2 linked regions of the Pokkaliibacter sp. MBI-7 genome follow. The protein of the gene in region 2 interacts with the protein of the main gene of each other region in a pairwise test. Links are inferred from orthologs where the notes say so. Each region holds a gene or a part of one and is shown on either strand. Other genes may lie near its edges.

What was found.
Region 1: the proteins of QCD60_RS09955 (region 2) and QCD60_RS05535 interact in binary tests that used the Escherichia coli proteins (3 or more experiments, as listed by UniProt). The link is inferred for Pokkaliibacter sp. MBI-7 from one-to-one orthologs.

What each region holds. Positions count from the first base shown.
Region 1 is NZ_JARVTG010000001.1:1,232,278-1,247,583, forward strand. What follows is about bases 3,230-6,115. They hold QCD60_RS05535 (YcbX family protein), read right to left. Parts: upstream 5,301-6,115; coding sequence 4,158-5,300; downstream 3,230-4,157. Other genes in these bases: QCD60_RS05530 (beta-ketoacyl synthase), read left to right, coding at 3,230-4,075; QCD60_RS05540 (TatD family hydrolase), read right to left, coding at 5,377-6,115. Outside these bases: QCD60_RS05515 (flagellar assembly protein T N-terminal domain-containing protein), read left to right, coding at 1-902; cell division protein ZapB, read left to right, coding at 967-1,155; QCD60_RS05525 (OmpA family protein), read right to left, coding at 1,386-1,988; more of QCD60_RS05530, read left to right, coding at 2,162-3,229; more of QCD60_RS05540, read right to left, coding at 6,116-6,213; QCD60_RS05545 (Lrp/AsnC ligand binding domain-containing protein), read left to right, coding at 6,380-6,649; QCD60_RS05550 (lipid A deacylase LpxR family protein), read left to right, coding at 6,975-8,060; QCD60_RS05555 (formate dehydrogenase subunit gamma), read left to right, coding at 8,382-8,882; QCD60_RS05560 (formate dehydrogenase beta subunit), read left to right, coding at 8,879-10,456; fdhF (formate dehydrogenase subunit alpha), read left to right, coding at 10,456-13,314; QCD60_RS05570 (formate dehydrogenase subunit delta), read left to right, coding at 13,402-13,605; QCD60_RS05575 (DUF3142 domain-containing protein), read right to left, coding at 13,666-14,388; QCD60_RS05580 (hypothetical protein), read right to left, coding at 14,400-15,306.
Region 2 is NZ_JARVTG010000001.1:2,206,705-2,222,115, forward strand. What follows is about bases 7,557-10,547. They hold QCD60_RS09955 (sulfite reductase flavoprotein subunit alpha), read right to left. Parts: upstream 9,865-10,547; coding sequence 8,248-9,864; downstream 7,557-8,247. Other genes in these bases: QCD60_RS09945 (methyl-accepting chemotaxis protein), read left to right, coding at 7,557-7,655; QCD60_RS09950 (hypothetical protein), read right to left, coding at 7,859-8,026; QCD60_RS09960 (DUF416 family protein), read right to left, coding at 9,870-10,475. Also shown: QCD60_RS09920 (2-hydroxyacid dehydrogenase), read right to left, coding at 1-535; QCD60_RS09925 (NADP-dependent oxidoreductase), read left to right, coding at 843-1,781; QCD60_RS09930 (EAL domain-containing protein), read right to left, coding at 1,833-4,124; QCD60_RS09935 (acyltransferase), read left to right, coding at 4,449-5,342; QCD60_RS09940 (hypothetical protein), read right to left, coding at 5,371-5,631; more of QCD60_RS09945, read left to right, coding at 6,024-7,556; QCD60_RS09965 (VanZ family protein), read left to right, coding at 10,705-11,103; QCD60_RS09970 (GNAT family N-acetyltransferase), read right to left, coding at 11,155-11,586; QCD60_RS09975 (hypothetical protein), read right to left, coding at 11,667-12,461; QCD60_RS09980 (hydroxymethylglutaryl-CoA lyase), read right to left, coding at 12,481-13,440; QCD60_RS09985 (CaiB/BaiF CoA-transferase family protein), read right to left, coding at 13,451-14,659; QCD60_RS09990 (ABC transporter permease), read right to left, coding at 14,795-15,411. UniProt on the Escherichia coli protein: Component of the sulfite reductase complex that catalyzes the 6-electron reduction of sulfite to sulfide. This is one of several activities required for the biosynthesis of L-cysteine from sulfate.

The sequences.
Region 1 (15,306 bases), 980 kb from region 2 along the record:
GCGCCGAGATTGAGCCTGAACAAAGTTGTGCTCAGCCCGGCGTTACCCGCAACTACCGCAAGAATATTCTGATCGCTGCATTCCCGATGCTGCGCCCTGATGACGCCACCCTCGGCGGCATTGGCAATATCGTTAATGATCTCAGTATTGATCTGGCCCATCGTCTTGGCAGCTCTCCCGGGCTGGCCCTGCTGCCGATGGGCAAGATGCAGGTATTAGGTGCTCAGCAGGCGCCTACCACCGGCGACCTGCCCAATATCAGTCTGGCCCTGCCACAGTTAAGGCATCTCAATAACGTGCAGTATGTAGTGTCTGGTCGCATTCGTGACCTGTCGATGGCCCCTATCGACAACGCCACCTCTGGCTCATGGCTGTCGCCCTCCAACCTCAAGGACTATGTCCCTGGTCTGGTCACCGAACATCGTCAGTTCGCCATGGACATTTATGTACACGATGCTGATGACGGTCAGTTGATTTTTCAGGACAGCATACACACCTCCGGCGCCTGGATTCCGGATCGCTACAGACAGATTGGTTTCGGTACCGAAACATTCTGGAAAAGTCTGTATGGACAGGCAGTGAACCGTAGCCTCGACGGCCTTGCCCATAAATTGACCGGCCTGCTACAGTGCCAGCCCTTCAGCGCCCGCATTATCCGCGCCGAAGGGCAGCGTCTGCTGGTCAACGCTGGTCGTCAGGCTGGCCTGCGGGTAGGTGACACCTTGCAGGTATATCGTCAGCGCTATGACTATGGTCCGCAGGGAGAGGTCTACCCACAGCTGGATGACACCCAGACCAGTGCGCGGGTCAGCAGTATACAGGGAGACTCTGCCTGGCTTGAGTTGCCTTTCGATGCCAGTCAGATCAATATCCAGCAGGACGACCGGGTGATGGCGTGGTAACCTTTCACGGCAGCATGACCGCCGCTCCGGCCGTGCGTCATCAGTCAGTACAATCAGGAAATCAATGATGCCAAATGAATTACTCAACAGTCTGGACAACAAGATTCAGAGTCTGATCGAGGAAGTAGAACTGCTGCGCCTTGAAGTCAGCGAACTGCGCCAGAGCAAAGCCGATCTGGAACAGCAGCGCGGTCAGTGGGAAGACGCTGTAAAATCCATGCTGAGCAAGTTTGAGCAGGTCACTGAAGCCTGAGCCAAGAACTCAAGCCGAGATCAACAAAAAGCCCCTGGCCATCGCGATGGTCAGGGGCTTTTTGCTTTAGCAGGCTGTTGAAAAACGTTATCGAGGCAGCCGAGACAAGGAAAAAACAGGCGAAAAAGCGGAGTTTAGTGGACTAAATGAGCATTTTGAGCCTGTTTTTGACGCGGTATTCGGCAACGCAGATAGATTTTCAACAGCCTGTTAGGGCAGTCCCCCGCGAGTTACTGCATCGGGCGAATCTGCAGGGTCACACGGCGGTTCTGTGCCCGCCCGTCCGCTGTATCATTGCTGGCGATAGGATCACGTTCACCCAGACCACGAGCCGTTACCCGGCTCGATGGAATGCCATTCTGCAACAGATAGCTGGCCACCGAATTGGCACGGCGCTCAGACAGCAGCTGGTTGTGCTCGAATGAGCCGGTTGAGTCGGTATAACCCACCACGTCCAGATGCGTCTGGTCGTATTTGGCCAGCACTTTCACCACACTGTTGAGGGTGTTGTAGAACGACGGCGCAATTTGCTCGCTGTCGGTTGCAAAGGTGATATTGCCCGGCATCACCAGATCAATGGCATCGCCATTACGGTTCACCTGAACGCCAGACCCCTGCAGTTCCTCACGTAGAGCAGCCTCCTGACGGTCGAAGTAATTACCAACCCCGCCACCAATGCCCGCCCCCACGGCGGCACCAATCAAAGCGCCCTTGCCACGGTCGCTTTTGCTCGACACCGCAGCCCCCAAAACGGCGCCAGCAACCGCACCAATTCCTGCTCCTTTGGTGGTGTTACCCACCTTCTGCTGACCAGTGTAAGGATCAGTCGTCATGCACCCTCCAAGGAAGACTGCGACGAATCCCAATGTCAAAAATTGCTTATGTTGCATATGCACTTTCCTTACTTTTTTGCGCCACGTCATGCTCTGGTCACAAAGCCCCCGGCTCTATACAATGCTCGTTATTTTCCAAATTCCAAGCCACCAGCCCTCGAGAGGACGTTTCCTTGTCTCATTTGCCTGTCATCGTCGGTTTTGGCGGAGTCAACGCTTCTGGGCGTGCTTCTTTTCACCATAGTTATCGCCGCCAGGTCATCGATCAGCTTTCTGAAGACACATCGCAGCAAACCTGGCTAAGTCTGGCCACCATGATGGGCTTGGCCAAATCCGAAAACGGTCAATTTTTCGACGCTCAGAATCAGCCTCTGTCCGCTCGCGAAGTGGTCAGCCTGTTCGGCGACTATATCCGTAATAACACCCAGATTCGTCGCATCAACCATGAAGCCTTTGACGTCAACAACGTCCCGCATCATGTTGCCAGTAAACTGGCTCCTACGGAAAACTCTCCCCATCAGTTCATCATCCGCCAGCGCCACATGCCTGAACATGTACCCTCAAGCTGGCAGTTACAAGACCTGGGCAACGGTTATCTGCAAATCACCACCGCTGAGCCGCTGGACGTGATGCTGTATGACTACCGCAGTGCGCCGGTGCAGAGTGGTGGCCAGTTACCGACAGGTTTCCTGCCCGGCGAGCTGTATCAGTCACGTAACCATCCCCGTGCTCTGCAGATGACCGTCTTCGGCGCTTCTGACTGTCTGGGCTCGATGGGTATCGACTGGAGCCTGATCCGCGGTCGCGTCGCCCCCGATCAGATCGCAGTCTACGCTGGCAACTCTATTGGTCAGCTCGATGACCACGGCTTTGGCGGCATGCTCAAATCCCATTACATGGGCAAACGCGTGACCTCCAAGCAGATGCCACTGGGCTACGGCCAGATGCCTGCTGACTTCATCAATGCCTATGTACTGGGCAGCGTCGGCTCAACCGGCACCTCACTCGGCGCCTGTGCCTCGTTCCTGTACAACCTGCAGATGGCCGTACGCGACATCCGCTCCGGCGTCAAAAAAGTCGTCATGGTCGGTGGCAGCGATACACCCATTACCCCGGAAATCATCGAAGGCTTCCGTGCCATGGGTGCTCTGGCAGAAGACAAAAACCTGCGCGACCTGGACGGCATCGCTGAGCTGACCGAAGAGCAGTATCGCCGTGCCTGCCGCCCCTTCTCTACCAACTGCGGTTTCACCGTGGGCGAGTCTGCCCAGTTCATCATGCTGATGGCGGATGATCTGGCTGTTGAGCTGGGTGCTCAGGTGTTTGGTTCCGTACCTGATGTATTCGTCAATGCTGACGGCCACAAGAAGTCCATTTCGGCACCCGGCATCGGCAACTATCTGACTCTGGGTAAGGCTGCCGGTCTGGTCAAAGCCATCCTGGGTGAAAAAGCCCTGCGTAATCGCACCTTCGTCCACGCCCATGGCACCAGCACCCCGCAGAACCGGGTGACCGAGTCGCATGTGCTCAACGAAATCGCCAAGGCCTTCAAGATTCCGTCATGGAAGGTAGCCGCCATCAAGTGCTACCTCGGCCACTCACAGGGCACCGCCGCGGGTGATCAGCTGACCAACGCACTGGGTGTCTGGGCCTATGGTCTGATCCCCGGCATTGGCACCATTGATCACGTCGCCGACGATGTGCACAGCTCCAATCTGATGATTCGTGCCGAGCATCATCACGTGGGCACTGACGGCATGGATGCGATCTTCCTCAACTCCAAAGGCTTTGGTGGCAACAACGCCAGCACCGCTGTGCTGTCGCCGGAGGTCACCATGCAGATGCTGAGCAAGAAGCACGGCGGTAAGGTGATCGACACCATGCGCAGCCGTCAGGAGCAAGCCATCGAAAAAGCCAGCGCTTATGATCAGGAAGCCACCAAGGGTACCGCACGTCCGTTGTACCTGTTCGGCCACAACGTGCTGGAAGGCGAAGATCTGGCGATCAGCGAAAACGCTATTACCCTGCCCGGTTTTGAAAACCCGGTCAGCCTGGAGCTGGAAAATCCGTTCGGAGACATGGTGTAACAGGCACTAGGTCACGCTCCCCATAAACCATCAGCCCGGCACATGCCGGGCTGATGGTTTATGGGGTATTCACGGCACAACATCAGTTGTCCAGCGTCAGCTCAACGTCATCCAGTGCGTAGCTGCAGCAGGCCAATACCACCCCCTCGGCAATTTCCTCCGCACTCAGCGGTGCCTGTGAACGGCTGACCACCTGCCCTTTGCGTACCCTGACCCTGCAGCTGCCACACAACCCGGCACGGCAGCTATAGGGCAGGCTGACGCCATTGTCTTCGGCCTGCTCCAGCAGCGTGCGCGAAGAGGACGCCTCAAACTGCTGAACGCTGTCGAGCCGATGATCATGCAGTCGCACTTTGACCTGTTTGCTGGCAGCTGGCTGCACATCCACACCGGTTTGCCGGGGACGCAGCGGGTAGGCCTTGACCCGCGTAGATGACAACACCTCCACCTGATCGCCCTTGAGCACACTACCGCTGTTGAGCGGGATCAGATTCATACCGAAATACACCTCACCCTCATCATCCTGACGGAAGGTCTGCAGCGTACTCAGCGGCTCAACCATCGCACTGAACTGCTGGCTGTCAACATCCAGAGTAGTAAACACACAACGGCTGCAAGGCTTGACCACGGCAAAGCGCACTTCGCCAATCCGGATTTCGGTCCAGCTGTCCTCGATAAAGGGCAGGCTGCCTTCCACCACCAGATTGGAGCGGAAGCGCTGCATGGGAATCACTTCAGGGCAGCGCTCCTGCAAATAGGCCAGCGAAGCTTCCGAGGTCAGCAGCAGCGGGTATCCATCAGCAAAGCTGACAGGCAATCCGGTCTGTTTGATTTCACGAAAGCTGTCCACTCCCTGATAACGCAGGGCGACTGGCTGGCCCAGCCAGCGGCTTAACCATTCATCAGCAACATTCAGGGTCAGCTGCCCCTGCAGCTCACTTTTCCAGATGGATATGGGCTGATATTCATTGATGAAGTCGGGAATATGCAGGTGCAGATCTTCCATGTCCGGCGCCCGCAGCAGTAGACCCTGCTGCAGGATATGGCAGCGCAGCAGCGCCAGTTTGGGATGGGTACGGGCGGTGATAAAACGCCCGCTGGGCTCTACCACCACCCAGCGTCGGTCCCAGGCCAGCCCTTCCGGCTCCACCCAGGCATGAGACATGGACAGTCCGCGGCAGGATTTGACGGGATAAACCAGGATGTCCGACAGACTTACAGTCACCTTATGTTCTCCATGTTGATGCCAGCCTCAGCTGGCGGCGGTAGTGCAGGCATTATCCACGCGTTGGCTACTAATTTCAGTCAGTATCTTTACCCGCCTCAGGGCGGGCAAAGGGCGGTGGCAGCGCAAACAAGGCTCGGGTATTGGCCGTCACTTGCCGTGCCACCGCCTCGGGTGGCAGCTGACGTAGCTCTGCCAGCAACATCAGTACCTGATGCAAGCGCTCCAGCCGGTTGGGTTGCCCCTGATAACCGCTCAGAGGCATGTCCGGCGCATCGGTTTCCAGCAACAGCGACTGCAGCGGCAGCTGCCGAAACACCTCACGGGTCCGCGTCGCACGCTCATAACTGATGCTACCGCCCACCCCGAAACTGAAACCCAGTGCAAGATAGCGTTTGGCCTCTTCATGACTGCCACTGAAGGCATGCAGCACACCGGCACGAGGCAAGGGGTAACGCCTGAGTAGCGCCAGCATGTCACTGTGCGCTTTACGCACATGCAGAATGACGGGTAGCTGCAGCTGCTGGGCCAGCTGCAACTGATGCTCACAGTAGAACAGTTGCTGCTGCCAGTGCAGTTCACCACTCAGCATCCGGTCAAGACCAAACTCCCCTACCGCAACAGCCGGGTGACGCCGTAACTGCGTGGCCAGTAGTTCAAGGTGCTCCGGCTGATGCTGGTCAATAAAGTAAGGGTGCAGGCCCCACGCGGGAAAGACGCCCTCATACATCGCCATGCTGCTTTCGATTCTGGCCCAGCTGGCTGCCGTTACACCGGGCACCACCCACTGACGAATACCCAGCTGGTGTGCCCTGGCCACGCTGTCGTCACGGATCGTGTCCAGCTGGGGGAAATCAAAATGACAGTGGCTGTCTATCAGGTAGCTACTCAGCGGCAACATAGGTTCGACCATCGGTATTGAGCCTCAGCATGAGCTGACACTATGAGAGTCACCTGTCTGGAATCAGGTGCAGCACGGGGAACTATGCTACCATTCCCTGCCAATTGCATCGCTGCAGCTTGCGCTGGGCAAGGCTTGGACGATGCGCCGATTTGTGTATTTTCGCAGGAGGCAAACCATGGTCACCTTTATCATCCTGTTCAATATCGAAAAACGCCTGATCAATACCGTCGCCGAGCAACTGGTCGACATCGAAGGGATTTCTGAAGTCTATTCCGTCAGTGGCAATTTCGATCTGGTCGCCATCGCCCGGGTCCGTTCCAATGATGAACTGGCCAATCTGGTTACCGAAGACTTACTGCCCATCGAAGGCATTACCAAAACCCAGACCATGCTGGCGTTCAAAGCCTATTCCCGCCACGATCTGGATGCGATGTTTGCCATCTGAGCCGCCGCAGCGTCTGTTCTGAACGTGCCACCGGCTATCTGGTGGCACAGCACTTTTCCCCCGCCAGCACGGCACCCTGACACCTTGATTACGGCCAATCCAACCGCACTGATAGGCGGAACTGTGAAACAAATGGTCGATAGGCGCTTTTACACGAGCTGTCTAAAATATTCAGCGCTGTTGCAGGCTCACTGTCATCGGTTCGCCATACCGCGATCCTAGTCTGTCATCTGGTATCAGCAGCTCATTTTATCTGGAGCCATCTGCCACTTCCGTGCAAGTTGCGGCCAGCTCTGGCAATTGCCAACTCAGGGAATGTTTACGCATGCGCCATACCCGGTCGCCACTCTTTGGAATCATCTGCTTGCTGAGTCTGGCCGGACAGGGTTGGGCGGCTGAACGTCAACCGGATGAGGTCAATCTCCCCGCAGGCGCCAAGGATCCGAAACAGACCTGGACGCTCAATCTTTATCTCGATAACGACCTCTTTACCCACACCGATCAGCAGTATACCAATGGCGTCAAAGCCTCGTGGATTTCCCCCGATCTGGAAGCCTACGGCGATGATGAGTCACTGCCCGCCTGGCTGCGTAACCTCAACAGCCACATGATCTGGCTGAGCGGTAAAAACCCGGCGGAACAGCGCAATATTGTCTTTTCCGTCGGCCAGACCATGTATACCCCGGCGGACAAATACGCCACTCAGCTGATCAAGGATGATCGACCCTATGCCGGCTGGCTGTTTGCCGGTTTGGCCTACCAGCGCCGTTACAGCAATACCCGGTTGGAAGTAGCAGAGATTCAGCTGGGGGTGGTCGGCCCGGCATCACTGGCCCATCAGGCACAGGATTTCATTCATGACCTGCGTGGCATCGACCGTTTTGAAGGCTGGGACAACCAGCTGAAAAATGAACCTGGCCTCGTGGTCACCGTTTCCACCAAGGATCGCCTGTTCCGCCGGGCACTGGGCAAGCTTTACAGCAACGACCTGATTGGTCACTACAGTGTCTCCGCCGGTAACGTGCTGACCGGCGCCGGTGCCGGTCTGGAATATCGAATCGGTTATCGTCTGCCCTCGGACTTCGGCTCCTCATCCATTCGCCCTGCAGGGGATAACAGTGCTCCCGGCGCACGCTGGGACAGCCGGGTACTGGACGGCGGCTTTGGCTGGCATGTGTTCGCCTCGGTGGAAGGCCGTATGGTGCTGCATAACATCTTCCTCGACGGCAACACCTTCGTAGACAGCCCCAGCGTCGACAAGAAAACCTGGGTAGGTGACCTCAGCACCGGTGTCAGCTTTACCTACAGCAACATGAAGCTGACCATCTCCAGAGTGAACCGTAGCCGCGAGTTTGAAACCCAGAAAGAACCCCACAGCTACGGCTCCATTGCCTTCTCAATGACCTACTGAGCCGCTGCCGGACAACCTCCGGCAGCCGACCAGTCTCTTCACTCAACAATGCCTTTCCAGCCAGACCTGCCCGGGCCTGACTAAACTGCTATTGCACGCTGTTACACACTGCCACCGTCAATTGCGACCCCCATCGACCTGTGAACGCCAGCTATCTTGGCGGCGGTCAACCACGGGCACTATGATCAGCCCAGCACGATCAGCCCGGACCCTTGCTTGGGTTTGAGCTGCATAACTGCACAAATAACGATAACTACAAAAACACCCCGGCCCTGTGCCGGTCAGCAACACCGGACTAGCTAACATAAAGAGAACATCAGCATGGCCGCCCATATCCCCCTTGCTCCGGTTGAGTCATCGACCGAGGCCCGAATTCGTACCCTTGCCAGTGATTTAAAGCAGCAGCCGGGTGCATTACTGCCCATTCTGCATGCCGTTCAGGACACCTTCGGCTATGTGCCCGAGTGCACTGCTGCGGTACTGGCGACAGAGCTGGCACTGTCGCGTGCTGAAGTCCATGGCGTCATCAGCTTCTACCATCATTTCCGCACCCGCCCGGCCGGGGCCCATGTGCTGCATATCTGCCGCGCTGAAGCCTGCCAGTCCATGGGCAGCGCCGCGCTGGAGCGTGATATCAAGCAGCTGCTGAATATCGATTATCACCAGACCACCGCGGATGGCAGCGTGACCCTGGAGCCGGTTTATTGCCTCGGCAACTGCGCCTGCTCACCCAATATCCGTCTGGATGACGCCATTCACGGTCGCATGACTCTGGCCAGAACCGAACGCCTGCTGCAACAGCTGAAGGAGGGCCAAGCATGACCCGGCTTTATCTTTCCTGCGACTCCTGCGCCCTTTCTGTCGGCGCCGATGAACTGGCCCAGGCACTGACCGCGCAGCTTGGCGAACAGATTGACCTGCAGCGCACCTCCACGCGCGGCATGTTCTGGCTTGAGCCGCTGCTGGAAGTCGAGACTCCGCAAGGGCGTGTGGGTTATGGGCCGCTGACCACAGAGGATCTGCCCTCATTACTGGCAGCCGACCTGCTGAACGGTGGCGACCACCCCCTGTGCATCGGCCTGGTGGAGCAGCACCCCTATCTTGCCCGCCAGCAGCGCCTGACCTTCGCCAGTCTTGGCCACAACCGGCCACTGGTGATGGAGGACTATGCAGCTCAGGGAGGCTGGAGCGGACTCCAGCGCGCACTGACCCTGAGTGCCCAGCAGATTGTCGATGAAGTGAAGGAATCCGGCCTGCGTGGCCGGGGCGGTGCCGCCTTCCCTACCGGGATCAAATGGCAGACCGTACTGGATGCCCAAGCGCCCTATCACCGTGGTTTCGATGAAGCCGTCAAGTTCATCGTCTGCAATGCGGACGAAGGTGACTCCGGTACCTTCTCCGACCGGCTGGTCATGGAAGATAACCCCTTCCAGCTGATCGAAGGCATGCTGATCGCGGCGCTGGCCACCGGCGCCACGCGAGGCTACATCTATCTGCGGGCTGAATACCCCCATGCCCATCGCGTGCTGCAACAGGCCATCACACTGGCCGAGCAGCAGGGTTATCTGGGTGAGGCAATTCTGGGCAGCCACCACCGTTTTCATTTGCAGGTGCGTCTGGCAGCAGGTGCCTATATCTGTGGTGAAGAGACCGCCCTGCTGGAAAGCCTTGAGGGCAAACGCGGCATGGTCCGCGCCAAGCCGCCACTGCCGGCGCTGGAAGGCCTGTTCGGCCAGCCCACCGTGGTCAACAACGTCATCAGCCTCGCCTCCGTGCCTCTGATTCTGAACAAGGGCGGCGCCTACTACCGCGACTTCGGTCAGGGTCGTTCACGCGGCACCATGCCCCTGCAGCTGGCGGGAAACATCAGGCAGGGTGGTCTGGTTGAAGTGGCCTTTGGCGTTACCCTGCGTGAAATTCTCTATGACTTCGGCGGTGGCAGTGCCTCTGGCCGCCCCATCAAAGCGGTGCAGATTGGCGGACCGCTCGGGGCTTACATTCCTCCGGCACATTTTGATACCCCGCTGGACTATGAAGCGCTGGCCGCTATTGGCGGCATGGTGGGCCATGGCGGCATCGTGGTGTTTGATGATCAGGCGGATCTCGGCCAGATGGCGGCCTTTGCCATGGAGTTCTGTGCGCTTGAATCCTGTGGTAAATGCACGCCCTGCCGTATCGGCTCAACCCGGGCGCAGGAAGTGCTGGCACGGATCCGTCAGGGTGAAGACGCTGAGGACAATCTGGCGCTGCTCACTGACCTCTGCGACACCATGGAACAGGCCTCACTCTGTGCACTGGGCGGCATGGCGCCGTACCCGGTAAAAAGCATCGTCAAATATTTCGGGGAAGAGCTGCACAGCGTCAGCCAGACTCCGTCTGCAGGAGGGCAACACTGATGATTGGTTACTTTGACCCCAAAACCGACCGCGACCTCGGTACCCCTGCCAGCCTCTCCACGACGCTAATCACGCTGGAAATCGACGGTGAGCAGGTGCAGGTGCCGGAAGGCACCTCGGTGATGCGCGCCGCTGCGCTGGCTGGTATCAACATCCCCAAACTCTGCGCCACAGACAGCCTCAAGTCCTTCGGTTCCTGTCGTGTCTGTCTGGTGGAGATTGAAGGCCGCCGCGGCTATCCCGCCTCCTGCACCACCCCGGTCAGCGAAGGCATGGTGGTACGCACCGAGACCCCGCGTATCAACAAGCTGCGCAAAAACGTGATGGAGCTGTATATCTCCGACCATCCGCTCGACTGTCTGACCTGCCCCAGCAATGGTAACTGTGAGCTGCAGGACATGGTCGGCGTGGTTGGCCTGCGCGAGGTACGCTATGGCCTCAGCGTCAGCAACCACCTGCATTTGCCCAAGGATACCTCCAACCCCTATTTCACCTTTGATCCGAGCAAGTGCATCCTGTGCTCCCGCTGCGTCCGTGCCTGTGAAGAAACCCAGGGCACCTTCGCCCTCACCATCAACAGCCGTGGCTTTGACTCCAAGATCACTGCCGGGGCCAATGAAGCCTTCATGGACTCCGAATGCGTGTCCTGCGGAGCCTGCGTGCAGGCCTGCCCGACTGCCACCCTGAGTGAAAACACGGTGATCGAGTTTGGTCAGGCCGACCACAGCGTCATCACCACCTGTGCTTACTGCGGTGTTGGTTGCAGTTTCAAAGCCGAGATGAAGGGCAACCGGGTGGTCAATATGGTGCCTTACAAGGATGGCAAGGCCAATCGTGGCCATGCCTGCGTCAAGGGGCGCTTTGCCTTTGGTTACGCCACCCATCAGGACCGTATCACCCAGCCGATGATCCGTGACCGCATCGACCAGCCCTGGCGCACCGTCAGCTGGGACGAAGCCTTCCAGTTTGCGGCCAGCCGTATCCGGCAGATTCAGGATCAGTACGGCACCAATTCCGTCGGCGCCATCACCTCCTCTCGCTGCACCAACGAAGAAACCTATCTGGTGCAGAAACTGGTACGTGCCGCCTTTGGCAATAACAACGTCGATACCTGTGCCCGCGTCTGCCACTCGCCCACCGGTTACGGCCTGAAGATGACACTGGGGGAGTCCGCGGGGACTCAGGACTTTGATTCGGTGGAACACACCGATGTGGTGATGGTGATCGGAGCCAACCCCACGGATGCCCACCCGGTATTTGGCTCGCGACTGAAAAAACGCCTGCGTCAGGGCGCAAGGCTGATCGTTGTTGATCCGCGCCAGATTGACCTGCTCAAGGGCCCGCACTATCAGGCCGATCACCACCTGCAGCTGCGCCCCGGCACCAACGTCGCTTTTATCAATGCCATGGCTCACACCATTATCAGCGAAGGGCTGGAGCATAAAGACTTCATCACCGCACGCTGTGATCAGGCGGCCTACCAGCAGTGGCTGAGTTTTATCAGTGACAGCCGTCACAGCCCCGAGGCCACCGAAGCCATCACCGGTATTCCGGCAGCCGAACTGCGCGCAGCAGCCCGCCTCTACGCCAGTGAAGGCAACAGCGCCATCTATTACGGTCTGGGGGTGACGGAGCACAGTCAGGGCTCCACCATGGTGACCGGCATCGCCAACCTGGCCATGCTGACCGGTAACTTTGGTCGCCCCGGTGTGGGCGTTAACCCTCTGCGCGGTCAGAACAACGTACAGGGCTCCTGCGATATGGGCTCCTTCCCCCACGAACTGCCCGGCTACCGTCACGTCAGTGACAGCAGTGTCCGTCAGTTGTTCGAGCAGGAATGGCAGGTATCGCTGGCCGACCAGCCCGGTCTGCGCATTCCCAACATGTTCGAGGCCGCCATCGCCGGCAGCTTCAAGGCGCTGTACTGTCAGGGTGAGGACATTGCCCAGTCCGACCCCAATACTCAACACGTGGAAGCAGCGCTGGGTTCACTCGAATGTCTGATCGTGCAGGACATCTTCCTCAACGAGACGGCTAAGTACGCCCATGTGCTGCTGCCCGGCGCCACCTTTCTGGAGAAGAACGGTACCTTTACCAATGCCGAGCGACGTATTGCCCGGGTACGCAAAGCCATGCCCCCCCTGGCAGGCAAGGAAGACTGGCAGGTTACTCAGGGGCTGGCTGCTGCACTGGGCTACACCATGCCCTATCAGCACCCCAGCGAAATCATGGATGAAATCGCCCGGCTAACTCCCTCCTTCCACGGCGTCAGTTATGCCCGTCTGGAGGAACTGGGCAGTATCCAGTGGCCCTGCAATGACGAGCATCCGCAGGGTACGCCAGTCATGCACGAGGAGAGCTTCACCATCGGTCAGGGGCACTTCATCCCCACCGAGTTTGTCCCGACCGAAGAACGGGTCAATGGTCGCTATCCGCTGCTGCTGACCACCGGGCGCATCCTCAGCCAGTACAACGTCGGGGCGCAGACGCGCCGCACCGCCAACGTAGCCTGGCATGCTGAAGACGTGCTGGAGCTGCACCCGCACGATGCCGAAGAGCGCGGCATCAGCGATGGTGACTGGGTCGGTATCAGCAGCCGTGCCGGTCATACGGTACTGCGCGCCTGTGTATCGTCACGGATGCAGCCGGGTGTGGTGTACACCACCTTCCACCACCCGTTCTCCGGTGCCAACGTCATCACCACGGATAACTCCGACTGGGCCACCAACTGCCCGGAATATAAGGTGACGGCGGTGCAGGCTGAAAAGGTCACGGAGATATCGAAGTGGCAGGAACGCTTCCGTCATCATGACAACCATCAGCGGCAGCTGCTGAACGAGTCACAGGCCGAGGTTTAAGACAGCTGGCACCAGGACACCGTGTCAGCACGGTGTCCTTGTCGCGCTGATCTGAGAGGCACATGCCCACCGATGGGGATACGCACTATGAAAGCTGAATATCTGATCAAGATGGCTAACCAGATAGCCCTCAATCTGGCCTATGAGCAGGATCACGACCGCCGTGCCGACAAGGTGGCAGGTCACATCAAGAAGTTCTGGGAACCGCGGATGATCGAAGTACTGCTGGCTGTCGACCCGGCACATCCCGAGCTCAGCCCCTGTGTGGTGATCGTCCTCAGCAGGCTGTAACTACAGACGCCCGTGCCTGCCACCTTGCGCGGCAGGCACGGGCCTCATCAGGCGGCCCTCTCAGGGATTAAGCAGAAACACCACCTCACCGCGATAATAGGGCGACTGCTGCAGCTGTCGCTGCCAGTCCACATCCCACTCACCGCCCTGCACCAGCCCCACCTTGAACGGAATCCGCAGCTGGCTCAGGCTGGCCAGATAACGCTCGTAACCAGCCACGCTGTGCCTGCCCTGATAGGTTTGCACTACCAGTTCATCCACTGTCCCTGTCAGGCTGTTGAGAGTGGCCACATCGCCGGTACGGGTCCAGTCCAGCAGCCCGGTAATGCTGAGGCGATACTGCGCGGGCAACTGCTCCCGCAGCTGCCGCAGAAAATCGGCGTAGCGCCCCAGCTGATAGGAGCCCGCGTCAAAATCCAGCTGAATACCTACCGGCGTACGGCCTGCCTGCTGCCAATACTGCAGCTGATTGCGGATACTGAGCACAATACTGTCATCCCATTGCAGGGTACGTACGCGATAAGCCAGCCAGACCCGCGCCTGCCCGACGGCACGGACAACCGCCGGGCCCTGACGGGAAAAACTGACCTGCCCCGACGCATTGCCGTTGATCTGCCCCTGCAATACATAGAGCTGCTCCGCCTGCTGCAGAACGGGCTGTGGTTTGACCCCGGCCCACAGCCAGAACTGCCGGTATTGCGGTGCCTGCACCTCAGCCCACACCACATTACAGATCAGCAGCCAGCACATTGCAGCCGCCCGCCAGAAGGATTTCCCGGACACCCTCACCGTCCTTACCAGTAATACTTGAGGGATTGTGCCCAGGGCGTGTTGCCGTAGTCACGCTTGAGGGTGTTGAACCACTGTTTGCGCTGCTTCAGCGGGATGTCGTCAGCACTGCAGCTGTTATAGCCGCTGGGGGCAAAACAACGAACCGCGCGGTATAACGCATAGCTGCGATCACGGGCGGAGGCACGCGGATAAGCGATGACCCGCTGATAGAGCGCCAGGCGCGAGGTCGCCTTACCGCCAAACAGATCCTCACTGCCTGCCAGCGAGGATGGCTCCGGACGGCTGCCGAGGGGGGGCTGATCAAAGCCATTGCGCAGATAGAACTCACCCAGACAGTTCAGGCTGTGTGGATCGTTGCTGTCTGCCGCCAGCCGCTCGGCCGTCTGCTGCAGACTGTCACACGGATAGGCACCCTCTACCGCCTGCCCCTGCCAGGCAAAAATGCCGGGATACTGGCTGGTGCTGCCCAGTGCAAAGTCTGAGGTATCAACACTGGGATCATAGTTTGCCTGCCACTGCTGATAACGCTGCCATTGCTGCAGGCTGGCACTAAGGTCGACCAGCCTGGCGTCTTCGACAAAGTCGGCATAGCGACCGCGGGTCAGATCTTTGTAGAGCAGGGTAAACAGTGCTGTGCGCTGCTCACTCTCAGACAGCCCCTGCCCCTTAGCCAGCGCCAGCAGGGTCTCGTCAGCGGCAACAAAGCGGATCAGCAGATCGCGTGCCTGTGGCTGCACAATCCAGGAGCCCGGCTGGAATACCTCTGCCACTGCCTGACTGCGCTCCAGCGTCATGGCCTGTGCAATCTGCAACAACTGATCACGCAGCGCATCGGAGTTCAGCAACTTCATCTGCTGCCAGTGTGCACGCGCCGCAGACCACTGCTGCTGCGCCATCAACGCCATGCCC
Region 2 (15,411 bases):
CACTGGGGAACTTGTCATGACCCAGTACCCGCATCCCCATACCCTGCAGAATCCGTGCAGTGGCCAGACCGATGCGACCCAGACCCACAATACCTGCCGTGCGGCCATGAAAATTGAAACCCAGCAGGCCGTGCAGGGCAAAGTTGCCATCCCGCACCCGCTGGAAGGCACGGTGATATTTACGATTGAGAGTCAGCATCAGGCCGACACAATGCTCCGCCACCGACTCGGGTGAATAAGCAGGCACCCTGACAACACTGACGCCCAGACGCTCTGCCGCCAGCAAATCAACATTGTTGAAACCAGCGCAGCGCAGCGCGATCACCTGCAGCCCATGGGCCGCCAGATCAGTCAGCACAGCCTCGGTCAGCTGGTCATTGACGAACACACATACTGCCGCAAAGCCTCGCGCCAGTTCGCAGGTTTCTTCGTTCAGTCGCACTTTGAAAAACTGCAACTCATGCTGAAACCCCTGATTGGCACGGGTCAGGAATTCACGGTCATAGGGCTTGCTTCCAAACACGGCAACACGCATGGACTTTCCTTCTCTCGTCAAACAGTTAGCACCGCAACGACTACACTCAATAGCACCACAGAGTCGGCCATCCGGCAGTGGGAGTGGCACCGGCAAGCATAACCTATGCGACCTAGGTATAAGGTCAGCGATTTGCGACAGTGCACCACCTCCCCTAAGAATAGATAAGGATTTTTGATAAACGTCAGTATTTGTCGACGTTAACCACAACCGTTACCGCACTTATAAAAATAATAGCCATAACGCTACCGGACCGGATGCACACCGTGCCCGGCTCGGTAACACGGGTACAGCCAGGGGGTTAACCATGAAAGCGATTCAAATCCATGCCTTTGGTGGCGCGGACGTACTGCAGATCGATGAACTGCCCAGTCCGCTGCTGGAAGCCGATCACGTCATCGTCCGCAGCCAGGCGGCGGGAGTTAACCCGATTGACTGGAAAACCCGCGAAGGCGGTGGCGTAGCCAGCCTGTCTAACGGCTTACCGCTGATTCTGGGGTGGGAAATGGCTGGCGTGGTGGAATCGGCCTCCTCGGAGGTGACCATTTTCCAGCCCGGTGATGAAGTGATGGGCCTGCTCAACTTCCCGCAGCCCGGCCGCTGCTATGCCGAAGAAGTCTCCGCCAATGCCGCCCATCTGGTGCACAAGCCCGACAACATCAGCTTTGCCGAAGCCGCAGCACTGCCACTGGCCGGTCTGACCGCGTGGCAAGCACTGCATGACTATGCTCACCTGCGCGCCGGTCAACGTGTGCTGATTCTGGCTGCCGCAGGGGGAGTAGGCCATCTGGCCGTGCAGTTTGCCAAACAGGCCGGTGCCGAGGTTATCGCCGTCGCGTCGGAACGCAATCACGACTATCTGCGCCAGCTGGGTGCCGATGCCTGTATTGATTACTGGAAAGTGGAACTGAAAGACGCCGTTCGTGATGTTGATATCGTACTGGATGGCGTAGGTGGCAGCAGTGGCGTCAAAGCCCTGGCGGTGCTCAAACACGATGGTGTACTGGTTACCCTGCCGTCAAAAACCGCAGAAGAAGTGGTAGAGGCGGCCTCCCAGCACGGCTATCGTGCTACCGGCATGCGCGTATTCCCTTCGGCTGACCAGTTGCAGGAAATTGCTGATCTGGTGGAGGCTGGCAAGGTCAGGGTGGAAGTCTCCACCACCTTCCCGTTCCAGCAGGTCAGAGAAGCGCATCAGCTCAGCGCCAGTGGCCGGGTGCGTGGCAAGATCGTCCTCACCTTCTGATCGTGCTTCGCTCATCGCCGCCGCGCCTCTGCCGTAGCGGCGATGACAGACTCAGATGGCCGCCGGGCGCACCCCTCGGGCGTGATCCAGCACGTCCAGCCAGCTGTCGATGGGTTGCGGTCTGCCGTAGAAATAACCCTGATAGTAATGACAGCCGTGCTGCCGCAGGAACTCAGCCTGTTCGGCGTTCTCCACACCTTCCGCCACCACGGACAGATTGAGATGGCGCGCCATGGCCAGAATCAGCACGACCAGCGAGGCATCACTGGTGTCGCCGGGCAGGTCACGGACAAAATCGCGGTCAATCTTCAGCTCATCAATGGGCAGGCGCTTGAGATACACCAGTGACGAATAACCGGTGCCAAAGTCATCAATGGACAACCGTACCCCCAGTTGCTGCAACGACTGCATCTTCAGCGCCACCTGCTCAACGTCGGCAATCAGCAGGCTTTCTGTCACCTCCAGGGTCAAACGACTGGCGCCAATTTCATGATCACGCAGCAGGCTGCCGATGCGGTCAAGGAATTCAGGATGGAGGAACTGCCGCACGCTGACATTGACCGAGCAGTGCAGCCGCGGATGCTGCGCCATCAGATGGCAGGTATGGTTCAGCACCCAGTCGCCCAGCTCGGCGATCAGACCGTTCTCTTCCGCTACCGGGATAAACTCACCAGGCAGGACCAGCCCACGCTGGGGATGCTTCCAGCGCACCAGGGTTTCAAAGCTACAAATCTGCCCGTTGCCATCCACCTGCGGCTGCAGATACAGCACAAACTCATCCTTACGCAGCGCGTGACGCAGCTCTTCCCCCACAGTGAAGCGATGCTCAATGCGCTCCCGCAGTGCCGGTTCGTACCAGCTGCAGGTGCCCCGCCCGGCGTCCTTGGCCTGATACATGGCCATATCAGCACACTTGAGCAGATCGGCATGCACTTTCCATGTGTCACCAAACAGCACCGCGCCAACGCTACACCCCAGCTTCACTTCACGGGCATGCAGCGACACAGGCATGGCCATATGGCGTTGCAACTCCGCAATACGCTGATCCGCATCGGCGCGGGCAATCGCCTCATCACTGCTCAGCTGCGTCATCACCAGTACAAACTCATCGCCACCGAGGCGCGCCAGAATATCCCCCTCGCGGGCATGACGACGCAGCCGACCAGCCATGATCTGCAGCAACTCATCACCGGTCGCATGGCCGAAGACATCATTGATGGTCTTGAAGTAATCCAGATCGATAAACAGCAGCACCCCATGCAGACCGGACACACCCAGCTGCTGAATCACCTCCGGCAGGCGCTGATTGAGCTGGATACGGTTGGGTAACTGCGTCAGGGAGTCGTAGAAGGCCAGATTCTCGATGCGTGCCTCGGCCTGTTTGCGCGCGGTGATATCACGACTGATGCCCAGCAGACCGACCAGCTTGCCAGAGGCGTCGTGCAGCGGTGCCTTGAGCGTATCCAGCAGCACCTGGCGGCCATCGGGGTAACGCACCTCTTCTTCATTGGAGCTTGGCATGCCTGATTGCATCATGCGTTCGTCATAGCTGCGGAACATGGCAGCCAGCTCCGCACCGAACATGTCTGCATCGGTGCTGCCGACAATGCGGTCACGGTCACGGCCAACAAAGTGGGTAAACGCCAGATTACAGCCAAGATAGACCCCTTGCGGGTCCTTGAAGAACACCAGATCCGGGATGGAGTCCAGCAGGCCACTGAGCAGGATGGTTTGCCGTGTCAGCTCCTTCTCGGCATGCCGACGGCGACGCACATTGACCATCAGCCACAGCATCACCACCAGAGTGACGGCCAGCGCGGCCATCAGCATACGGGTATAACGCACCTGGGTTTGCAGCAGTTCGCTGTTGCGCGCCTCCACCATTGACTCCAGCTTGCCGGTGTAGCTCAGCAGCTGGTCACGGGCCAGTGGCTGCCCGGTGACATCAATCAGCACTGAAAACAACGCTTTGCCGCCGTCCTTGATCTGTACAGGCCAGGAGTTGACCTGCATGGTGCGAATATCACCGTTAGCCAGTCGGTGGGGGAAGACGAAGTAGTTACGCTTTTCCTTCAGCGCGCGCTGGCGCTCGGCGGCTACCTCGGCAGGATCAAGACTGTTGATCTGATCAATGCTCATGCGTGCCAGCTGTTCGCCGCTGTAACCATAGAAATGAATGGCGGCCGGGTTGGCAGCAAGAATACGACCAGACTCAGGATCGATCAGCATCATCGGTGTCCCGCTTTGCTGCAGCAGATCTCCCGGCAAAGCGGTGATGCTCTGCACGGGCATCTCCGCCCCGGCACGCCCTGTCAGGCTCAGCCAGACAAGGACCAACAACACCCCTCTTATCCACCCCATGCGGAAAGACCCTGAATGTCAGTGCCACCCGCGCGGTTGATTTCCCTGCGTCAGACGGTGACTTTATTCATTTTGCTGCCAGAATACGTCCCGACTCTGGCCAGCGTGTCCAGACTCCTTGAATAGTAGAGGATGCTGAGGCAATTGCGGCTGATGCCAGTGCATAAAAGGTCAAGATGACGTGAATAGTCAGTTAAATGACAGAACAAGAGACCCGTGCCCGCAGCCTGTGCACAGGGTCCACAAGCCGTTGCACGCCACACCGGACCATGACGGAGATGGCACTGCCCCCAGACCGGAGACATCATGCCGTCGCTGATCATTGGACTGGCCAGTGCCAGCCTGATTGTACTGAACACCCTGATCGGTATCGTACCGATGCTGATCCTGGCCCTGCTCAAAGCCCTGCTGCCGGTACCCGCCCTGCGTCGGCGTTGTGGTACCGGCGTACGCTGGATAGCCCGCTGCTGGGCACTAGCCAATCGGCGGATATTGCACGCGCTGACCGGCACCGAGTGGGATATTCGGGGCCGTGAGCACATCCTGTCGCAACGCTCGACCCTGATTATCTGTAACCATCAGAGCTGGGTGGATATACCTGCGCTGATGGAACTGATGCTGGAAAAGGCACCGTTCTTTACTTTCTTCCTAAAGCGCGAACTGTTCTGGGTGCCTCTGCTAGGGCTGGCATGGTGGGCACTGGATTACCCCTTCATGCGCCGCTACAGCCGTGCTGAACTGGAGCGACGCCCGCAACTGCGTGGCAAAGACCTGGAGATTACCCGTATCGCCTGTGACAAACTGCAGGACCGCAAGGTCACCCTGATCAATTACGTGGAAGGCACGCGCTTTACTCAGCGCAAACACGATCAGCAGCAGTCTCCGTTCAGCCATCTGCTAAAACCAAGAGCGGGAGGCGTGGCCTTTGTGCTGTCAGCCATGCACCAGCAGATCGATACCGTGCTGGACGTCACCATTGTCTATGCTGATGGCAGCGTACCCAGTTTCTGGCATCTGCTGTCCGGGCAGATTCGTCGGGTGGTGATGGAGGTCCGCGCCATTCCGGTGCCGGAGGCGCTGCGGGAAGGGGATTATCAACAGGATGAACAGTTCCGTGCAGCCTTTCAGGACTGGATCAACAGCCTGTGGCAACACAAGGATCAGCGCATCACCGCCCTCAGGCAACAGGCGCAGGGCTGATTCTGCTGGTTAACAACGGGCTCTGAGATCAGCGGCGGCGGGAATACAACCCCATCAGACACAGCACAAACCCCGCCAGTGCTGCTAGCATCGACAGGTTGACCAGCAGTGGATAGCGCTCAGCGAAAGGTATAAAGGGCATCGTGACAGCAAAGGTGCATTCATGCAGCCGGTAGTCATACTGCCCACCTTGCAGGATGCATTCGTTGACGCTGCCGAACTCGTGCCAGTACACCCCCATCAACAGCAGTAATGGTGCTATCAGCAACACCAAACCCCAGCGCAACATCACCTTCCTGCCCCCTATCTGCAAAGCGCGGCAATGCTAGCACATCTTGCTGGAATGACGTTTTGCGATGACACCCCCAAAGACGCCAATCTGGTCGTCCGTTGATCTGCACAGATCAGTCGACATGACGGCCAGCGCTGGCAGCTGAACCGTTATAGCTAATTTTCTGACCGCCACTATAATCAGGCGGAAAAATTTCAACGCTATTTCCAAAGGGGCAGGCAGTTAGTTGAACCTGTTCCAGCTACCAATAAGAACTCAGCTCGCACCGCCGATGAAAAACCAATAATTAAGCGGTGCAGCGCCACTTTGATGAAAGATGTTGTACCTGCCAGTGCCCACTGCCCCCCGAAAGCCTACAGAACTCATTAGATGAATTGAGGTTGATTACTGTGCAAAGCATCATCAAGCATGTCTCCATCAACAAGAAACTGGCACTGCTGTTTGGCCTGATGACCCTGGTGGTGATCCTGATCGCCAGCTACAACCTGATCATGCTGCGTGGCCAGATCATGGCGGAGCGCCAGTTGCAGAATAAGGACATCGTCGAGCAGGCCAACAGCCTGATCGGCCATTACGCCGCGCTGGCCAGACAGGGCAAACTCAGCGAAGCCGACGCCCAGCAGCAGGCCATGGCCGCCGTGGGCGCCATGCGCTACGCGGGTAACAACTATGTTTTCATCATTTCTGAGCAGGGTACGTTCGTCATGCACCCGCTGCTGCCAAAACTGAATGGTCAGAATCTGGCACAGGTGAAAGATGCCGGCGGCGACCCCTTCCTGACCCGCATGATCACTGATGTGCGCCAGTCCGGTGAAGCGGTTGCGCAATATCAGTGGAGCAAGGACGGCCAGTCCGCAGCGGTGCCCAAGGTGGCTTATGCACAGCGGGCGCCAGCGTGGAGCTGGGTCGCGGCCACCGGTGTCTATCTGGATGATGTCGACAGCCTGTTCTGGCACGAGGCGCGCAAACTGATCGCCGTGCTGGTGGGGGCACTGCTGATCACCGTCTACCTCAGCCGGGAAATCAGCCGCAGCATCAGCCAGCCACTGCAGGGGGCGCTGGCCGTTATCGAGCAGATGGCCAAAGGCAACCTGACCAGCCGCCTGAACCATCAGTCCCGCGATGAGCTGGGTGTACTCAGTCAGCGTCTGGATCAGTCACTCGACAGCCTGCAGCAGCTGGTCAGGTCCATGCATGAACAGGCCAACAATCTGAATCAGCACAGTGCCGAGCTGTCTGCTACGGCAGAGCAGAGCCGCAAGGGTATCGAGCAGCAGAACAACGAGACCAATCAGCTGGTCACCGCCATGCAGGAAATGGCTGCCAGTTCGGTGGAAGTATCGCAGCACGCAGTCAACACGGCGCACACCACTCAGGAAGTCAGTGAGCGCGCACAGGCCGGGCACAAACTGGTGCAGGAAAATATCCAGCAGATCAGTTCTCTGGCACAGGCCATCGAAACCTCCGCAGATACCGTCACCATGCTGGAAAAACACGGCGAGGAAGTCGGCACCATCCTGCAGCAGATCACGGCCATCTCCGAACAGACCAATTTGCTCGCCCTGAATGCCGCTATCGAGGCAGCCCGTGCTGGCGAACAGGGCCGTGGCTTTGCCGTGGTGGCCGATGAAGTGCGCACCCTGGCCATGCGTACCCGCCAGTCCACCGAAGAGATTACCCAGCTCAACGAACGCTTGCGGCAAGCCTGTCAGGATGCCGTGCAGTCAATGCACCGTGGGCTACAGCAGGCCGAGAAAAGCGTCAGTCACACCGAAGAAACCGGTGCACATTTTGATGTCATCGTGGGCAAGATCGACGAAATTCGTGATATGAACGCCATGGTTGCTACTGCTGTCCAGCAGCAAAGCAACGTGGCTGAAGAGATGAGCCGCAATCTGGCCAATATCGCCACCATTGCTCATCAGACTGACAGTGGCTCTCACCATATCGCCCGGCAAAGCGGACTGGTGGCCAGCAGCGCCAGAGACATGCAGCAATGGACGGCACGCTTTAGCGTTTGAGGTGTGCTAATCGCCTGAAGTGCGCACGCAGGGGGTCTGGTCAGCCCGTTGTGGCCGACACCTGGCAACGCGTGTGCACGTTCTCAGCACAACGGGGCAGCGATCCGCTCTGCCCCGTCTTGCCTTATACCCGGTGGGTATTTCCCTTCCTGTCGCGTGCGGCTAACGGCCCGCGCTCTGAATAGTAGTGGTAACAGTGGCCATCAGTGGCCATGGTAACCGGAACCCGGTCCACCGCCGCCGCCCCAGTGGCCACCACCACCTCCACCGCCGCCACCATCATGCGGTCCCCATGGGAACCAGGGATAGCAGCCACCCAGTGTCAGGCCCTGCAACGCCACGGCAGACAACATCAACATCTTTTTCTTCACGATTCTCTCCTCGCACCATCTGACGCGGTGTGCGCGATGATGCCACAGCCGTCAACAGCATAGCGGCAGCGCTGTATAGAGAGTGTAAAGGGCAGCATGGGTGCGTAGCAGTGGTGGTATGGGCTGAAGCAGAGATTGCAGGTCGTGTCGGCCACGTAACAACAGATTAACGTGGCCGGCACAGACGCGCTGGAGAGACGCGCATGAGGGGAGTAACAGGCTTAATACACGTCGCGCAGATAGCGCTTTTCCATCCGCAACCTGAGCAGATAACGCCCGGCATCCGCCACGCTCATGCCGCCTTCCACCAGCACCTGACGTAGCGCCCGATCCACATCAGCGGCCATACGGGTCTTGTCACCACAGACGTAGAGACAAGCGCCATTTTCCAGCCAGGCGAACACCTCGGCAGCGTGTTGCAGCAACAGGTGCTGGACGTAGACAGACTCTGCCTGATCACGGGAGAAGGCCAGATCCAGACGGGTCAGCTCCTTGCGCAGCTGCCAGCGCAGCAGGTCCGCCTGATAAAGATAATGGCTGGCGCGATGACGCTCACCGAAGAACAGCCAGTTACGGCCACCGGCCTGCAGCTGTTCACGTTCATGCAGAAAGGCTCTGAAAGGCGCAATACCAGTACCCGGGCCAATCATGATGACATCGCGCTCAGGGTCTTCCGGCAGGCGGAATAATGGACTGGGCTGCAGGAACACCGGCACTTTGGACCCCAGCGGCAAGCTCGCCAGCCAACCCGAGGCGGTACCCTGCACGGTGGCGCCCTGCTTGCTGTAACTCAGGGTAGCGACAGTCAGATGTAACTCGTCAGGATGGCTCAGCGGGCTGGCACTCAGCGAATAGTAACGGGGCAGTAAACCGCTCTGTCGGGCCAGCAGCTGCAACGGATCAACCTGCCCTGACACCCGGCGCAATACCTCGGCCAGATCCGCCGTGAACTGGAACTGACACAGAGCCTGCACCTGACTGGGATGCAGCAGGGCCTGTAACCATTCGGCCCCGGTAACCTCAGCCAGCCACTGCAGCATGGTCTGGCCGGGCGTTGTCAGCTCGATATACCGGCTCAGCAACTCAGCAATGGGGCCATCATGGCCATCGGCACGGCGGCAGTATTCATTGCCCTGCAACCCCGCCGCCGCCAGCACTTCCTCGACCCGCTGACGGCTGTTGACCGGCATCACCCCGATACTGTCACCCGCCTGATAATGTATCCCGGCACCGCTGATATTCAGTACATAGTGGCGTACGTCTTTGTCAGCCGTAGCAGAGGTCAAACGGTGCTGATGCGTCAGCGTCGCCAGAAAAGGCTCTCGTGCACTGTAGGTCTTGCTGAAGGCCAGTAGCTTTTCCGGTACCGCCAGCCCAAGGCGTGGCAGCAAGCGGCTGAGCCACTGGTTATAGGTTGGCTGAAAGCTGGTATCGGCCTCGAACAGGGGCACCAGCACATGGGCACCCTGCTCCGCCAGCAGACGATAAAGATCACGACCGGCCTGACAGAAAGAATCGTAGGCACGATCTCCCAGCGCCAGCACCGCCATCTGTTTTTCCTGCACCTGCAGCCGTTTGGCTTTCAGTTCGCTGAGGAAATGCCCGCCGTTGGAGGGGATATCACCGGCGCCATAGGTGCTGCTGATCAGCAGCAGAATATCGGCGTGCGCCACCTGGGCTGCCAGATCGTCAAGACTCAGACAGGTAATGGAGAGCGTCTGGGAGGGTAGTTGCTGCTGGAACTGATCGTGCAGCAGTTGGGTCAGATGTCTGGCCAGCGTTTCGGCATTACCCGATTCGCTGGCATAACCGACCGCAATAGAGGGCGCTGCGGTCATGGGTGTTACTCGTCGTCAGAGATCCCGATGGCACTTACGCCTTCATTGACAGCCGCTGCACGCAGCTCGTCGATCCAGGCAGCATCCACCTTGGTGTGCTGCTTCAGCTCATCCAGCAACCAGGCAACGTATTCGTCCTGCTGCTGAGTCAGCTCATGGGTATTGATCAGACGTACCAGCTCTTCGTCGGACAGGTCATCATTGGGTGCCGTGAACTCGACAAAACCGGCGATGCATTCCTGGACTACCTGTGCCGAAGAGGCAGCATCGGCGGCTTCGCCACTTTCCAGTGCATTCAGCGCGGTATTCAGGGCGACACAGGAGTCCAGTGCGGCGTGAGCACCGTACATATCGAACTCACGCAGATCAGGAGTGACGCTGTCCAGCTCGTCCAGCAGCTCTTCCACATGGACCACGTTGCGACGGCCCGCCAGCTTGTCCCAGGTCTTGTCCAGTGCGTTGCGCAGCACCGCTGCATCACCGAATTCGGCGACCCGCGCAAACAGGGCATAGTTGGGGAAAAGGCGTTCTGCCATGGAGACCGCGAACAGGGCGCGCTGCCACTCTGGGCGCTGTTCCAGTAATTGTTCGAGATCATCAAGCTGATACATTGAAGAGGTACTCCGGCGGGTATTCATTGGACGGGCATTTTACCCCAGTAGCCGATCACGGGTACAGGCTGAATGATCAGAGAATGAGCAGAAATCGTGCCGGACCGGTACCGATCAGGCGCTTTTCTGCCTTCTTGCCCCGCACTGCAAAAGCACACTGAATCCACACGGTGGAGACTGGGATCACAGTGCTAGCATGCCCTCATTCTTCATCACGCAGGAATGGACCATGCGCACACTGATCAGTAGCCTCGCCCTTGCCTTCTTGGCCTTTATCCTGTGGATCATCTATCAGGCCGACACCGGCGCCAGCAACCTCTTTCTCGACTTTGTCCGCCGTACACCCTACGCCGACAAGGTCGGCCATCTGGGCCTGTTTGGCCTGCTCACCCTGCTGGTCAATCTGGCCAGCGCCTGCCGCGGAATACGCTGGCAGCGCCTGACCTTACCCTACGGCACGCTGGCGGTACTGAGCTTCGTGCTGCTGGAAGAACTGAGCCAATACTTCTTCCCTTCCCGCACCCTGGATGGCAAGGATCTGCTGGCCGATGCACTGGGCATTGCAGCCTTCACCTGGCTGAGCCTAGTGCTGCACCGACAGCTGACGGGAAGGCGGGTGCAAGCCTGACCCACCGGTAATGTGCCCGGCCGCTACCATTGGCTGGCAGCGTTTTGCTGTTCAGCCCTTGCGTTCAATCCTGTTGCCCGGCGCCACTACCCAGCAGCGTGGATGGGCGTCGAACCCGACCTTGGGGTAGTAGTCCTGTGCGGCGGGAGCGGCCAGCAGAATCAACGTGCACTTTGGCCCCAGCTGCTGACGGGTCAGCTCCATCAGTTCGATGCCGATGCCCTGATGCTGACAGGCCTTGTCGACCGCCAGATCAGACAGGTAGCAGCAGTAGTGGAAGTCAGTCACAGCGCGCGACACCCCTACTAGGGTTTCACCGTCCCAGGCGGTGATCAGCAGATCGGCATGATCAAGCATGCCCTGAATGGTGGTACGGTCATCCACCGGGCGGCGCTCGCCCAGACTGGAGCGGTTAAGCACATCAACAAACTGCTCAGCGGTCAGTGTGCGATCCAGATGGTAGTGCAGAGAAGAAGTGGACATAGCAGCCCCTTGTAGACAGCGTGAATGTGGAAGCAGTCAGGAAGACCAGCCGATACAAATGCCTGAAGCCATTGCTCAGGTCAATGCAGCTGCTGTATCCACGTTGCTACATGCTGGACAAAGGCAGCTTCCTGCCCACGGTAGCCGTGAGCTGACAACGAGTCGCAATCGGCGCTGTCGCCTGCACCACCATCGATATATATCAGCCTGGTCTGCGCCAGCGGCATCCGAGCAGGTATCTGTGCCGCGCCTCTGGCCGGAGTGACCGGGCACTGATCATCATGGTTGGCCACAATCAGGGTGGGCAGTGCCACCTGCTGCAGGCCTGCATCAAATACCGTCTCGTGACTGCCACCCGACACCGTAACAGGCTCGCTGAGTACCACGCCGTGCAGGCGTGCAGTCAGATGGGCAGCGCCATTGACGGCTGCGATCGAGCCCTGACTGGTCCCCAGCAGAATCACCGGTGCAGCAGTCTGACCTGCTATACGGTCCAGCCAGCGGTTGAGGTACGCCAGATAGGCAGAGGAGGATCGCTGACCGCGCAGGCTATGGCGATCAGGTGCATCGGGCAGCAGAACGGCATAGCCACGCGCAAGCCAGTCACGACGGGTGCGCACCAGCACATTAGCGCGGTGAGCCAGATGACCATCCGCTGTCAGCCCCAGCTGTCCGGTACCGCCGATCAGCATCAGCAGGACCGCACGCGGATGAGCAGGGCTTAAATACAGGGCACGCGCGGTGCTGCCCGGCAGGGTCAACACCTCAGTGGTATAAGCCGGTCCCGTTAGCGGGGCAGCATGGCCTGCGGCGGCCATCGCAATAAGCAGCAGCGCCAGCAACGTGCCGTACCCCCTTTGTTTTCCCAGCCCCATAGTTTGCCCCGCTTGCAGGTCACGACTGGGCTTTGACACTCCCGCGCTGACGCAGTTCCGAGCTTTTTCCCGCCTTGAGAATCTGCCCGGGCAGATCGTGACCGAGCAAGGTGGGCAGCTCACGGCCGATCGCCAGCAGTGCATCCAGATCAACGCCGGTGGCGATACCGCAGCCTTCCAGCATATGCACCGTATCCTCGGTGCTGATATTACCGCTGGCGCCCGGTGCATAGGGGCAACCGCCAATGCCGCCCAGCGAGGCATCAAACGAGCGCGCGCCAGCCTCCACAGCGGCCAGCACATTGGCCAGCCCCATCCCGCGGGTATTGTGGAAATGCAGCGTCAGGGGCAGCTGCGGATAGGCTGGTCTGACCGCCGCGACGCGCTCATACACCTGCCGGGGGAAGGCCATGCCGGTGGTATCGGCCAGCGTGATGCTGTGCATGCCGAGCTCCAGATAGGCATCAATGGCCCAGCGTACCCGCTCATCACTCTGCCCGCCGCCAAACGGGCAGCCAAATGCGGTGGCCAGCGTGCCATTGACCTTCATCGGTGAGCCCTGCAGCAGGGACATCACGTCGGCAAACTGCGCCAGCGACTGGGCACAGGTCATACGCATATTGGCCAGATTGTGTTCTTCGCCAATCGACATCACCAGATTGATCTCATCCACCGAGCACTCCAGCGCCCGCTCCGCCCCACGCACATTGGGTACCAGCGCCACATAGGTGACGCCGGGATGACGAATGATCTCGGCCATCACTTCCGCCGCATCACGCAGATTGGGAATGGCTCTGGGTGACACAAAGGAGGTCACCTCGATCTTGGCCAGCCCGGTGCAGGACAGCTGATCGACCAGCGCGATCTTGGCCTCGGTCGGCACGAACAGCGCTTCACTCTGCAGCCCGTCGCGGGTCATCACTTCGTTGATGGCCAGTTGCGGCCGCTCACCGGCCGCCAGTGCTGAAAACAGACTCATGACCTTTCCCTCACACCACACCACGGGCTTTCAGGTCCGCCAGCCGGGCGGCGTCAATGCCGATGCTGGCCAGTACTTCTTCGGTATGCTGGCCCAGGGTCGGCCCCAGCCAGCGGGTCTGCCCCGGGGTGGCACTGAGCTTGGGTACGATGCCGGGAATATCCACCGCCTGCCCGTCTTCCAGCGTGTGGTGGCCGATCATCTCACGGGCTGCAAAATGCGGATCGCTGGCAATATCGGCGGCGTTGTAGATCTTGCCGCAGGGCACGTCGGCCTGCTGCAACGCGGCCAGTACCTGCTCCAGGCTGTGCTGACCGGTCCAGGCACCAATGGCATCATCCAGCTCGTCATTGTACCGGGCGCGGCCATCGTTCTTGGCCAGTCGCGGATCATCGGCCAGATCAGCACGACCAATGGCCTGCATCAGGCGTTTGAAGATGCTGTCGCCATTCCCGGCAATCACCACATAGCTGCCGTCGGCACAGAGATAAGTATTAGAAGGCGAAATGCCCGGCATGCTGGAACCACTGCGTTCGCGGATAAAGCCGGTCGCCGAGAACTCGGGAATCAGGCTTTCCATCACCCCGAACACCGCTTCATAAAGCGCCACGTCGATAAACTGACCCTTGCCGCCATTCACTTTCAGATGGTGCATGGCCATCATGGCGCCGATCACCCCGTACAGCGAAGCCAGGGTATCGCCGATGCTGACCCCGACCCGCACCGGTGGCCGGTCCGGGTAACCGGTGACATAACGCATCCCCGCCATGGACTCGGCGATGGCAGCAAAACCCGGCCGGTCCTTGTAGGGGCCACTCTGGCCGTAACCGGAAATCCGCACCATGATCAGGGCCGGATTGAGCGCCGACAGCTGCTCCCAGCCCAGCCCCCATTCTTCCAGACAGCCGGGGCGGAAGTTCTCGATAACGATATCGGCCTCCTGCACCAGATCACGGACGATCTGCTGACCTTCTGCCGACTTGAGATTGAGCGTGATGGATTTCTTGTTGCGGCTCTGGGAGTACCACCACAACGAGGTGTCCTTGTGCATTTTGCGCCAGGTACGCAGCGGATCGCCGCCCTTGGGCGACTCGATCTTGATCACTTCGGCACCAAACTGGGCCAGCACTGCAGCAGCATAAGGGCCTGCGATCAGGGTTCCCAGTTCGATGACCTTGACCCCCTGCAGGGGCAGCGGTTGGGTAGAATCGGTCAGCATGGAGGCCTCCCTTGCAACAGAAAATACGATGACGAAAATCCACAGCTAACGCGGAGACAGACCACGGAGATAAGAACCTGCTCACGATCCGGGCAGGATCCAGCGGGCAATGCCCACCAGACAGGGTTCAGGCCGTCAGTGGCCGGAATGGTCCGCCACAGGCCGCCAGCCGTGCAGTCTGCTCTCCACTACCGTAACCAGTCCGTCGAGAATCAGGGCGAAGATGGTCAGCACCAGAATCCCCGCCAGCACGGTGTTGATATCGAATACCCCTTCGGCCTGATGAATCAGATAGCCCATGCCGCGGGCTGAGCCCAGATACTCACCGACAACGGCGCCGACGAAGGCCATCCCCACCGAGGTATGCAGGCTGGAGAACACCCAGCTGGTGGCAGAAGGCAGGTAGACACTGCGGATCAGCTGCTTGCGTGAGGCGCCCAGCATACGCGCATTGGCGACCAGGGTCGGGCTGACTTCACGCACGCCCTGATAAACGTTGAAGAACACGATAAAGAACACCAGGGTGATCCCCAGCGCCACCTTGGACCAGATACCCAGGCCGAACCAGACGGCGAAGATTGGCGCCAGAATCACCCTTGGCATCGCATTCATGGCCTTGATGTAGGGGTCAGCCACGGCGGAGGCCAGATCATTCAGACCCAGCCACAGGCCGACGATCATGGCCAGTACGGCACCGATCACGAACGCCAGCAGGGTTTCCAGCAGGGTAATCCCCAGATGCATGTAGATGG